2 regions of the Acetonema longum DSM 6540 genome follow, and region 1 is predicted to be linked to the other one. Evidence: riboswitches for the same ligand, from Rfam matches in the RefSeq annotation. Region 1 holds a riboswitch; the other holds the start of a gene.
What was found. Region 1 has a riboswitch for thiamine pyrophosphate ahead of thiM (hydroxyethylthiazole kinase). Riboswitches for the same ligand answer to the same signal wherever they lie in the genome.
Positions count from the first base shown of each region.

Region 2: another riboswitch for thiamine pyrophosphate. It lies ahead of thiC (phosphomethylpyrimidine synthase ThiC); the one in region 1 lies ahead of thiM (hydroxyethylthiazole kinase).

Region 1 is NZ_AFGF01000007.1:56,230-60,582, reverse strand. Features, by position in the region: gene iadA (beta-aspartyl-peptidase) at 1-117, opposite strand, end outside; gene yfcC (putative basic amino acid antiporter YfcC) at 177-1,901, opposite strand; TPP riboswitch at 2,123-2,234, shown strand; gene thiM (hydroxyethylthiazole kinase) at 2,287-3,093, shown strand; gene thiW (energy coupling factor transporter S component ThiW) at 3,113-3,601, shown strand; gene ftcD (glutamate formimidoyltransferase) at 3,846-4,353, shown strand, end outside.
Region 2 is NZ_AFGF01000066.1:29,984-34,336, reverse strand. Features, by position in the region: gene ALO_RS20780 (N-acetylmuramoyl-L-alanine amidase family protein) at 1-1,519, shown strand, start outside; gene ALO_RS08335 (GerMN domain-containing protein) at 1,519-2,091, shown strand; TPP riboswitch at 2,102-2,199, shown strand; gene thiC (phosphomethylpyrimidine synthase ThiC) at 2,358-3,659, shown strand; gene alr (alanine racemase) at 3,707-4,353, opposite strand, start outside.

The sequences.
Region 1 (4,353 bases):
GCAGCAGTTTGGTGATAGATTCTCTCCTATGTATAGTATTTTGCCGCCTGCTAGCACGATATCCTTCTTCCCGATGAATTCCGGCGCATATATTTTTGCGTTTTTTATTATTTTAATCATCTTTCTCCCTCGGGTCATGGTTTTAAGTTCACGATACGAAAATCATCAGAAAATCATCAATGGAAGCCGATCATGACGGCAACGATAATAAAGATGCAGCCGATTACGAAGAAGAAACCCTGCATTTTAATCTGCCATTTGGCATATCGGCCCCAGTCGATCCTGGCTACGCCGAGAACACCCATCAGGCTTGCGGAGGTAGGAACGAAAGCATCGGCAAAACCGGCGCCCAGCTGATAGGCAAGGGTGGAGATCTGCCTGGATACTCCTACCACATCGGCAAGAGGCGCCAAAATCGGCATAGTCAAAGCGGCTTGCCCTGAGCCTGATGTTACGAAAAAGTTAAATACAGTTTGAAATACATACATGAACAAAGCTGAAACAACAGTAGGCAACCCTGCGAATGCCGAACCCAGGTCGTGCAATATCGTATTCAATACGGTAGGAGTCGTTGCCGAGGTGCCTCCCAGCACCAGGATGATTCCCTTTGCCATGCCTACTACAATCGCTGCTCCCGTAAGATCGGCAGCGCCTTGCTGAAAAGATGAGGCGATGTCATTCACTTTCATGTTGTTTAATTTGAACAGTACTCCGATGATACCTGCCGCCAAACCGATGACAAAGAATTGGGAAGCGATTTCAGGAATATAATAACCTTCCTCGGTAACCCCCCAAATAATCCATATGATGCCCGCCAGGAATGACAACAACACCAGTTTGTCGCCTAATTTGAATTCATGTTTTTCTTCGTTGACCTGGATGTGCTCCCGGAAATAACGATCTGTTTCATATGCTATAGAGGATGTCGGTTTTTGTTTGATTTTATTGGCGTAAACCGTCAGATAGGCGCAGCCAAGGGCTGTAGTGATAACCCACATAGCGATTCTAAAGCCTGCCCCTGACATTACGGGCACGCCTGCTATGCCTTGCGCTATGGCAATACCGAAAGGATTCATCCAGGAGGCGGCGTTTCCGGCCTGACTGGCGACAAACGTAACACCTATTCCTACCAATGAATCATATCCCAGGGCTATCACAAAGGGAATGACGATCATGGCGAAAGGAATGGTCTCCTCTGACATGCCGAATACTGCTCCGCCTAGGGAGAATAATGTGAAAAGCGCCGGAATGGCAGCTGCTTCATAGCCTTTGACCCGTTTGATAAACGCATGGATGCCTGCATCCACGGAACCGGTTCTGAGCAGTATGCCAAAGGAGCCGCCAATTACCAGGATGAATGCAACGATGCCTACTGCCGAGCCGGTTTTATCTCCCGTTACCAGGCCTTCAAATACATAGTTCAAAACGCCAAAGCCGTAAAAGTCATCGGTACCCCAGATATTTGCCTGAGATTTAAGCTTCACGCTTGTATCATAAATCCGATCCTTAAACAGGCTGTATAATACAGGCTCATTAAGGCCTGCTGCATCTAAAGCGGCATGATCCCATTCCCCGGGTTCTTTGGCTAAAAACGCACCAATTTTCGCCTTATCAAGCCCTGCTTTATTTAACATCGCTTCATTATTAACTAATTCCGATAAATTTGTCTTCAATTTGACATTATCAATAGGATACTGATATCGGAATGATTCCGGGATTAATACGGTTCTGGATTTTTCTTTCCCTTCCGCATTCATATAGGTAATGCTATGGGTATCGAATTTGCCCAGAGGGATTAAGAAGGTCAGCAGCCAACAGGCAATCACTACGCCGAATATAATGATATAGGTATGAGGCATAGTAATCTTTTTTGCTTTTGTCTCGGACGCTGCGGTTGACATTTATACTCCTCCTTTAATAATTATACGCAAATATTGTGCCATAAATATCTTCAAGCTTCAAGCAGCACGAAAACAAAATTGGCTGGTTTTCCTGCTTTTTTATTTTAAATCATTTTGTTGGATGATTATTACTTTGCTAGACTGAGTTATAAATTTCCCCAATTATCCGGTTGAAGATATTGAAAAAAATATGCAGATGTGATATGTTACATTTAATAGAAAAAAGATGCCTGGGGAGCTGGAAAAGGCCGGCTGAGATATAGACCCGCAAGTCTATGACCCATTAACCTGATCTGGATAATGCCAGCGTAGGGACTGCTGCAAAAGGGTTTGGTTAAGCGCATCCTTACGGGTGCGCTTTTCATTATGTAAGGAGGAGAAACGAATGGACATTGCACGTCAAGCCGCCGCAGTGATCGGACGGGTAAGGGAGAAAAAGCCGCTGATTCATCATTTGACTAACTATGTTACAGTCAATGACTGCGCCAATATTGCTTTGGCCATCGGCGCTTCGCCGGTCATGGCCGATGATCCGGCGGAAGTGGAAGAAATGGTTAGTCATGCCGGAGCCTTAGTTCTGAATATCGGCACTCTGAATACCCGTACGATTGAATCCATGCTGATTGCCGGGAAAAAAGCGGCAGCTTTAGGAAAACCAGTAGTTTTCGACCCGGTGGGAGTGGGGGCCACCACACTGCGGACCCATACGGCTCAACGGATTATCCAGGAAGTACGTCCCTCAGTGATCCGGGGGAATATGTCTGAAATCAAGATCCTGGCCGGGATGAATGCAGGAATTCGCGGCGTGGACTCCACGGCTGACGAGCAGGGCGGCGAGGCGATTGCCCGGGAGTTGTCCCGGCGGTTGGGATGCGTGATCGCTATCACCGGCAAAACCGATGTCATTGCCCAAGGCGATAAGCGTTGTTTGATCCATAACGGGCACCTCATGCTGACCGGCATAACCGGTTCCGGCTGCATGACGACGTCTTTGGTCGGCTGTTGCTGCGGGGCGGTTGATGATCTGTTTGCGGCCGCCGTGGCCGGTGTGGCGGTTATGGGCATTGCCGGCGAAATAGCGCAAAAAACACTCAAAACGGGCGAAGAACAGGGAACATTCCGGATGCGTCTCTTCGATGCGATATCCACGATGCAGCCGGATACTCTGATTCATTACGGCAAAATCAATTAAAATTTAAAGGAGGGATATCATGCCTGTCAGAAAATTGACGGTAACAGCTTTATTGGTTGCAGTGGGAGTTCTTTCGTCGCACCTGGTGTATATTCCGGTTGGAGTGTCTAAGTGTTTTCCGGTCCAGCACGCCATTAATGTTTTACTGGCCGTGTTGCTGGGTACTCGCTATTCTGTGGGCGCAGCTTTCAGCATTTCGCTGCTGCGCAATATCCTGGGAACCGGCTCTTTGCTGGCTTTCCCCGGCAGTATGGCAGGGGCGGCCCTGGCCGGGTTTGTCTATAAGCGGACCCATCACATCCTGGGAGCCGTCCTGGGGGAAATCATCGGCACCGGCATTATCGGCGGGCTTCTCTCGTATCCGATTGCCAAATATCTGATCGGGTCTCAGGTTGGCGCTTTCTTCTTTGTCGCGCCCTTCCTGATCAGTACCACCGGGGGCAGCATGATCGCCTGGCTGCTGTGCAGGACGCCGGTGGCTACATATTTCAAAGAAAAATCAGTTTAGGAAACTCTTGCCTAGCATCTGAACCTTTTTGAACGGTTCCGGATTCGGGGATGCAGTGGGGTTTTGCAAATGATTTCTCAGTATGAAAGGCCTTGCACTGGAGTTGCAGGGCCTTTTTTTGCGCTGCATTGTATGAAACAAGCCGGGTAAGAGGAAATTGGGGATAAAGGCAGAACATGTAAGATAAAAGTAGTGTCGACAGGAAACTTCCCATATATAAAAACAAGATAGGGGGGAATTATAAATGCCGAAATTGGTTGAGTGCGTACCGAATTTCAGTGAAGGCCGGAGACGGGATGCCATTGATGCCATTGTGGCGGAAGTCAGGCGGGTGGAAGGGGTTAAATTGCTGAATGTGCAATCCGACGCCAGCCATAACCGGACTGTTGTGACCTTTATCGGTGAGCCGGCGGCGGTGAAACAGGCGGCTTTTCAATCCTGCGCCAAGGCTGCCCAGCTGATTGACATGGAAAAGCACACGGGAGAGCATCCTCGCATCGGTGCCACCGATGTCATCCCGTTTATTCCGGTGAAAGACGTAACCATGGAAGAGTGCGTGGCCCTGGCCAACGAATTGGCCCAGGAAATTGCACAAAAGCTGGATATTCCCGTTTACATGTACGAAGCGGCAGCCAAGACTCCTGTCCGCAAAAACCTGCCGGATGTCCGCAAGGGACAATATGAGGGATTAAAAGCCGAAATCGTGAAACCCGAGAGACAGCCTGACTATGGCCCGGTCCGGATGCATCCTA
Region 2 (4,353 bases), on a different contig from region 1:
AGATCGCCCTGCGATGGCTGCACCGAGTCGGGCGGAAATCACGCAACTCCGCTCAGGGATATTCATGGATGACGCAAAAGGGATTAACGTCATGCGGTATGTCTTTGATGTGACAGGCCCTGTTGAGGCTCAGGGAGTCGTAACCGGTAGTTCGGCATCACGGTTGGTTGTAGCGATCAAAGGAGCAGTTCCCGCCAATGGGAACACCCTGGCAATGGATGACGCCATGGTAGATAAGACAAGTTTTACCGTATACGGGGCCAGTACCCGGGTAAACCTGGATTTGAACCAAAAGATCACTCCTAAGGATATTAAAGTATTTACATTGGCGAATGATGCTCAAGCCGACAAACCCTATCGTGTGGTAGTGGATGTACATATGGATGCTGCGCAGGCTGCCCGGGCGAGCACTCAAAGCAAACCAGCGGCCACAGACGCCGGCGATGCAAAAACACCGGTGACTGCAGCAGTTCCATCGACCTTGGCGGCGGCAGAGAGCAAGGCTTCTGAAAAGCAAGTGCCGGCCCAGCTTTTGCAAGTGCGTTCTTTTACCCATCTGGATGCGGTAACCGGGGAAAGTAAGCTGCGAATTGTGGTTGATCTTTCGGCTCCGGTTCAACCTGCCGCAGTGATAAGTGCTTTGCCTGTTCCCCGCTTGACGGTGGAACTGAAAGGGACCAAAGGAGCGCCTTTGGAAAAAATTCCGAAGCAATATGAATTTGATGGCAAAATTGCTGATAGAATCACGATTGTGCCATCAGAAAAAGATGACAGCCGTTTGATGATTGATATTCCCTTTGCCTTGACCGAGGGAGAATACAAAGTTTTTACTATGCCCGAGGATGCAAAATCCGCTAAACCCTATCGGGTTGTGATTGATATCAATAAAAAGACGCCTCCGGGCAAGTTTCAGTTTACGTCCGGGCTGGCCAATAAAATTATTGCCATTGATCCCGGCCATGGCGGCAGCGATCCGGGTGCGATCGGAGTAACCGGGCTGCAGGAGAAAACCGCTAATTTGGCTGTGGCCAAACAACTGAAGGCAATGTTGGAGAAAGCCGGTGCCAAGGTTATCATGACCAGAGAAACCGATGTGGACGTCTATAGCGCCAGTATCACTGACCGTGATGAATTAAGGGCTAGGACCGCCATTGCCAATCATGCCAAAGCGGATGTATTTATCAGCATTCACTCTAATGCTGCTCCCAATCCGGCCATTAAAGGAACCCAGACATTCTATTTTGCCAAATCGAGTTATGATGCTATGCTGGCCCGGTCTTTGCAGCAGGAAATGATAAAAGCCGGGGGATTGCCGGATCGCTCGATCAGCGCCACTAACTTTTATGTAAATAAATATACACTGATGCCTGCAGCATTGGTTGAAATGGCTTTCCTTTCTAACAAGCAAGAGGAGAAATTACTTGCCTCCCCTGAATTTCAAGAGAAGATAGCCCGGGGGATTGTACAGGGGCTGGAAACATTTTTCGCACAGGCAGCCAAACAGGGGGGTGGGCAATAATGTCATACAGAAAACTCGCCGTATGGATGATTCTGATGATGATGGTCTGGCTAATGGGCGGCGGTTGTACGGACACCGTACCTGCCGGCAGTGATGCACCAGGCAGGCGAGCAGAGGACGTTAGTCAGCCTAAAGCCCCGGCAAACAATAAGGTTACAATCACAGTATATTTTGCCACTAAGGACGCAATATACCTGGCGCCGGAAACAGCCACCCTTGACAAACCCGCTAACCCGGTGCAGTCGGCGATGGAGCTTTTGATGGCAGGTCCGAAAAATAAAGACCTACTGCCGGTTATACCGCCGGTGGCCAAGCTGATTAGCATTAAGGTAAAAGACAAAATTGCCTACGTGAATTTCAACGATAAGCTGAAAAAACAAAACCCCGGCGGGTCGACTAATGAAATTTTAACCATCGGGGCGATTGTCAATACTCTTACGGAATTTCCGGAAATCAAGAAAGTGCAAATCCTGATTGATGGTAAGGTGGTACAGACACTTTCAGGCCATTTGGACATCAGTGAGCCGCTTAGCCGGTCGGAAGGAATTATTAAACAGCCGGTTAAAAAGTAGATAAATTGAATATAACCACTAGGGGTGCATCATGCTGAGAGGCGAAAGCCGACTCTTTGAACCTGATTTCTGGGTAATACCAGCGTAGGGAAGTGGTTAAAAGACTGTTGGATGTTAGACAGCCGTTTAACCAATTTAGGTTGAATGGCTGTCTTTTTATCAAGACGGAAAAAGCTCCGCAAAGCGGGTTTGTTTCTCGTCAAGACGGAAAAAGCTCCGCAAAGCGGGCTTGTTTCTTGTCAATTATGAATAAGGGGGAAGATACCATGGCTACACAAATGCAGCAGGCCCGGGCCGGTAGAATAACCGATGCTATGCGCCAGGTGGCTGAATACGAGGGTCTGGAAACCGAACTGATTAGACAGCGCGTGGCCGAGGGCACAATTGCCCTGTGCGCTAACATTAACCATGCCACCCTGGAACCACGAGGTTTTGGCCTGGGACTTCGCACTAAGGTTAATGCCAATATCGGCACTTCCAGCGCCTATCCTGATCTGGCGCCGGAACTGGATAAACTGGCGGCAGCTATTGCGGCAGGGGCGGACGCGGTCATGGATCTCAGTACCGGGGATGACATTGACGCATCCCGCAGGGCGATTATTGCCAAGTCTACGATCGCGGTAGGGACTGTGCCGATTTATCAGGCCACGGTAGAGGCGATTCGCGACCGGGGATCCATCATTGCCATGACCGGCGACGATATGCTGGCTACGATTGAAAAACAGGCCAAAGACGGCGCTGATTTTATGACGGTGCACTGTGGTGTGACCCAGGCCACGATTGCCCGTCTGCGTCAGCAGGGCCGCACGGCGGATATTGTCAGCCGCGGGGGCTCCTTTTTGACCGGCTGGATGCTGCATAACGACAAGGAGAATCCTTTGTATGAGCGGTTTGATGATCTTCTCTCGATCTGCGAAAAATATGATGTAACATTGAGTCTGGGTGACGGACTGAGGCCGGGATGTTTGGCCGATGCCACCGACCGGGCTCAGGTCCAGGAACTGCTAATCCTGGGTGAACTGGTGGACCGGGCCTGGGCCAGAGGGGTGCAGGTCATGGTGGAAGGTCCGGGCCATGTGCCCTATGACCAGATTGAAGCCAACGTGAAACTTCAGAAGCAGTTGTGCAAAGGCGCTCCCTTTTACGTGCTTGGACCTTTGGTAACCGATGTGGCTCCAGGCTATGATCACATTACTGCGGCAATTGGCGGTACTTTGGCCGCAGCTGCCGGCGCCGACTTCCTCTGCTATGTAACTCCGGCCGAACATCTGGGATTGCCGAATATTGACGATGTAAGGGAAGGTATCATGGCTTCACGTATTGCGGCCCATGCCGCCGATATCATCAAAGGCGTAAAAGGCGCCTGGGAATGGGATCTGGAGATGTCTAAGGCCAGGAAAGCCTTAGATTGGGATAGGCAAATCAAACTGGCCATCGATCCAGTCAAAGCGGCTAATTATCGCCAAGCCAGAAACCCTGGCGGCGCCGAAGCCTGTTCCATGTGCGGCAATTATTGCGCCATGAAAATTGTGGGACAATACCTCGGAAAAAGTCCCGAATCCTGCTAAAACAGATAAAACCCTTGATGCTTGCGGCATTAAGGGTTTTAGTATAATCAGTCAACATATATCCTGGGTACTCTGGCGCTTATAGCGCACAGCAGCTCATAGCTAATGGTGCCGCTTAGGTCGGCCAGTTCGGCAATGCTGATCTCTTCGGCGCCCTGACGGCCGAACAGTACGGCTTCATCACCTATTTTTACATCGCAGGTGTCGCCGATATCAACTATGATCTGGTCCATACATACCCTGCCTACGACCGGGCGACGTTTGCCGCCGATTAAAACCTGGGCCTTATTGGACAGATGCCGGTTGTAGCCGTCGCCGTAACCCAGGGGCAGGGTAGCCAGCCAGGTAGGCTGACTGGTAGAGTAAGTGTAGCCGTAACTGACTGAGGTGTTGGCCGGGACATGCTTTACATACACCACCCGGGTTTTTAACTCCATAGCCGGTTTGAGGTTCAGGTGCTGCTGCATTTCGTGTGAGGGAGGAAGGCCGTACAGGATGATGCCGGGACGGACGGCGGAACAGTGTCCGGGCGGCAGGTCGATGATGGTGGCGCTGTTGGCCGCGCTTACAAGCGGAAGGAGGATATTGTGTTCCCGGGCCTGCTGGACAGAAGACTGAAAAATAGCTAACTGGCTGCAGGCGTGATCTTTATTTGCCGCGTCGGCGCAGGCCAGGTGAGTAAACATACCTGCTA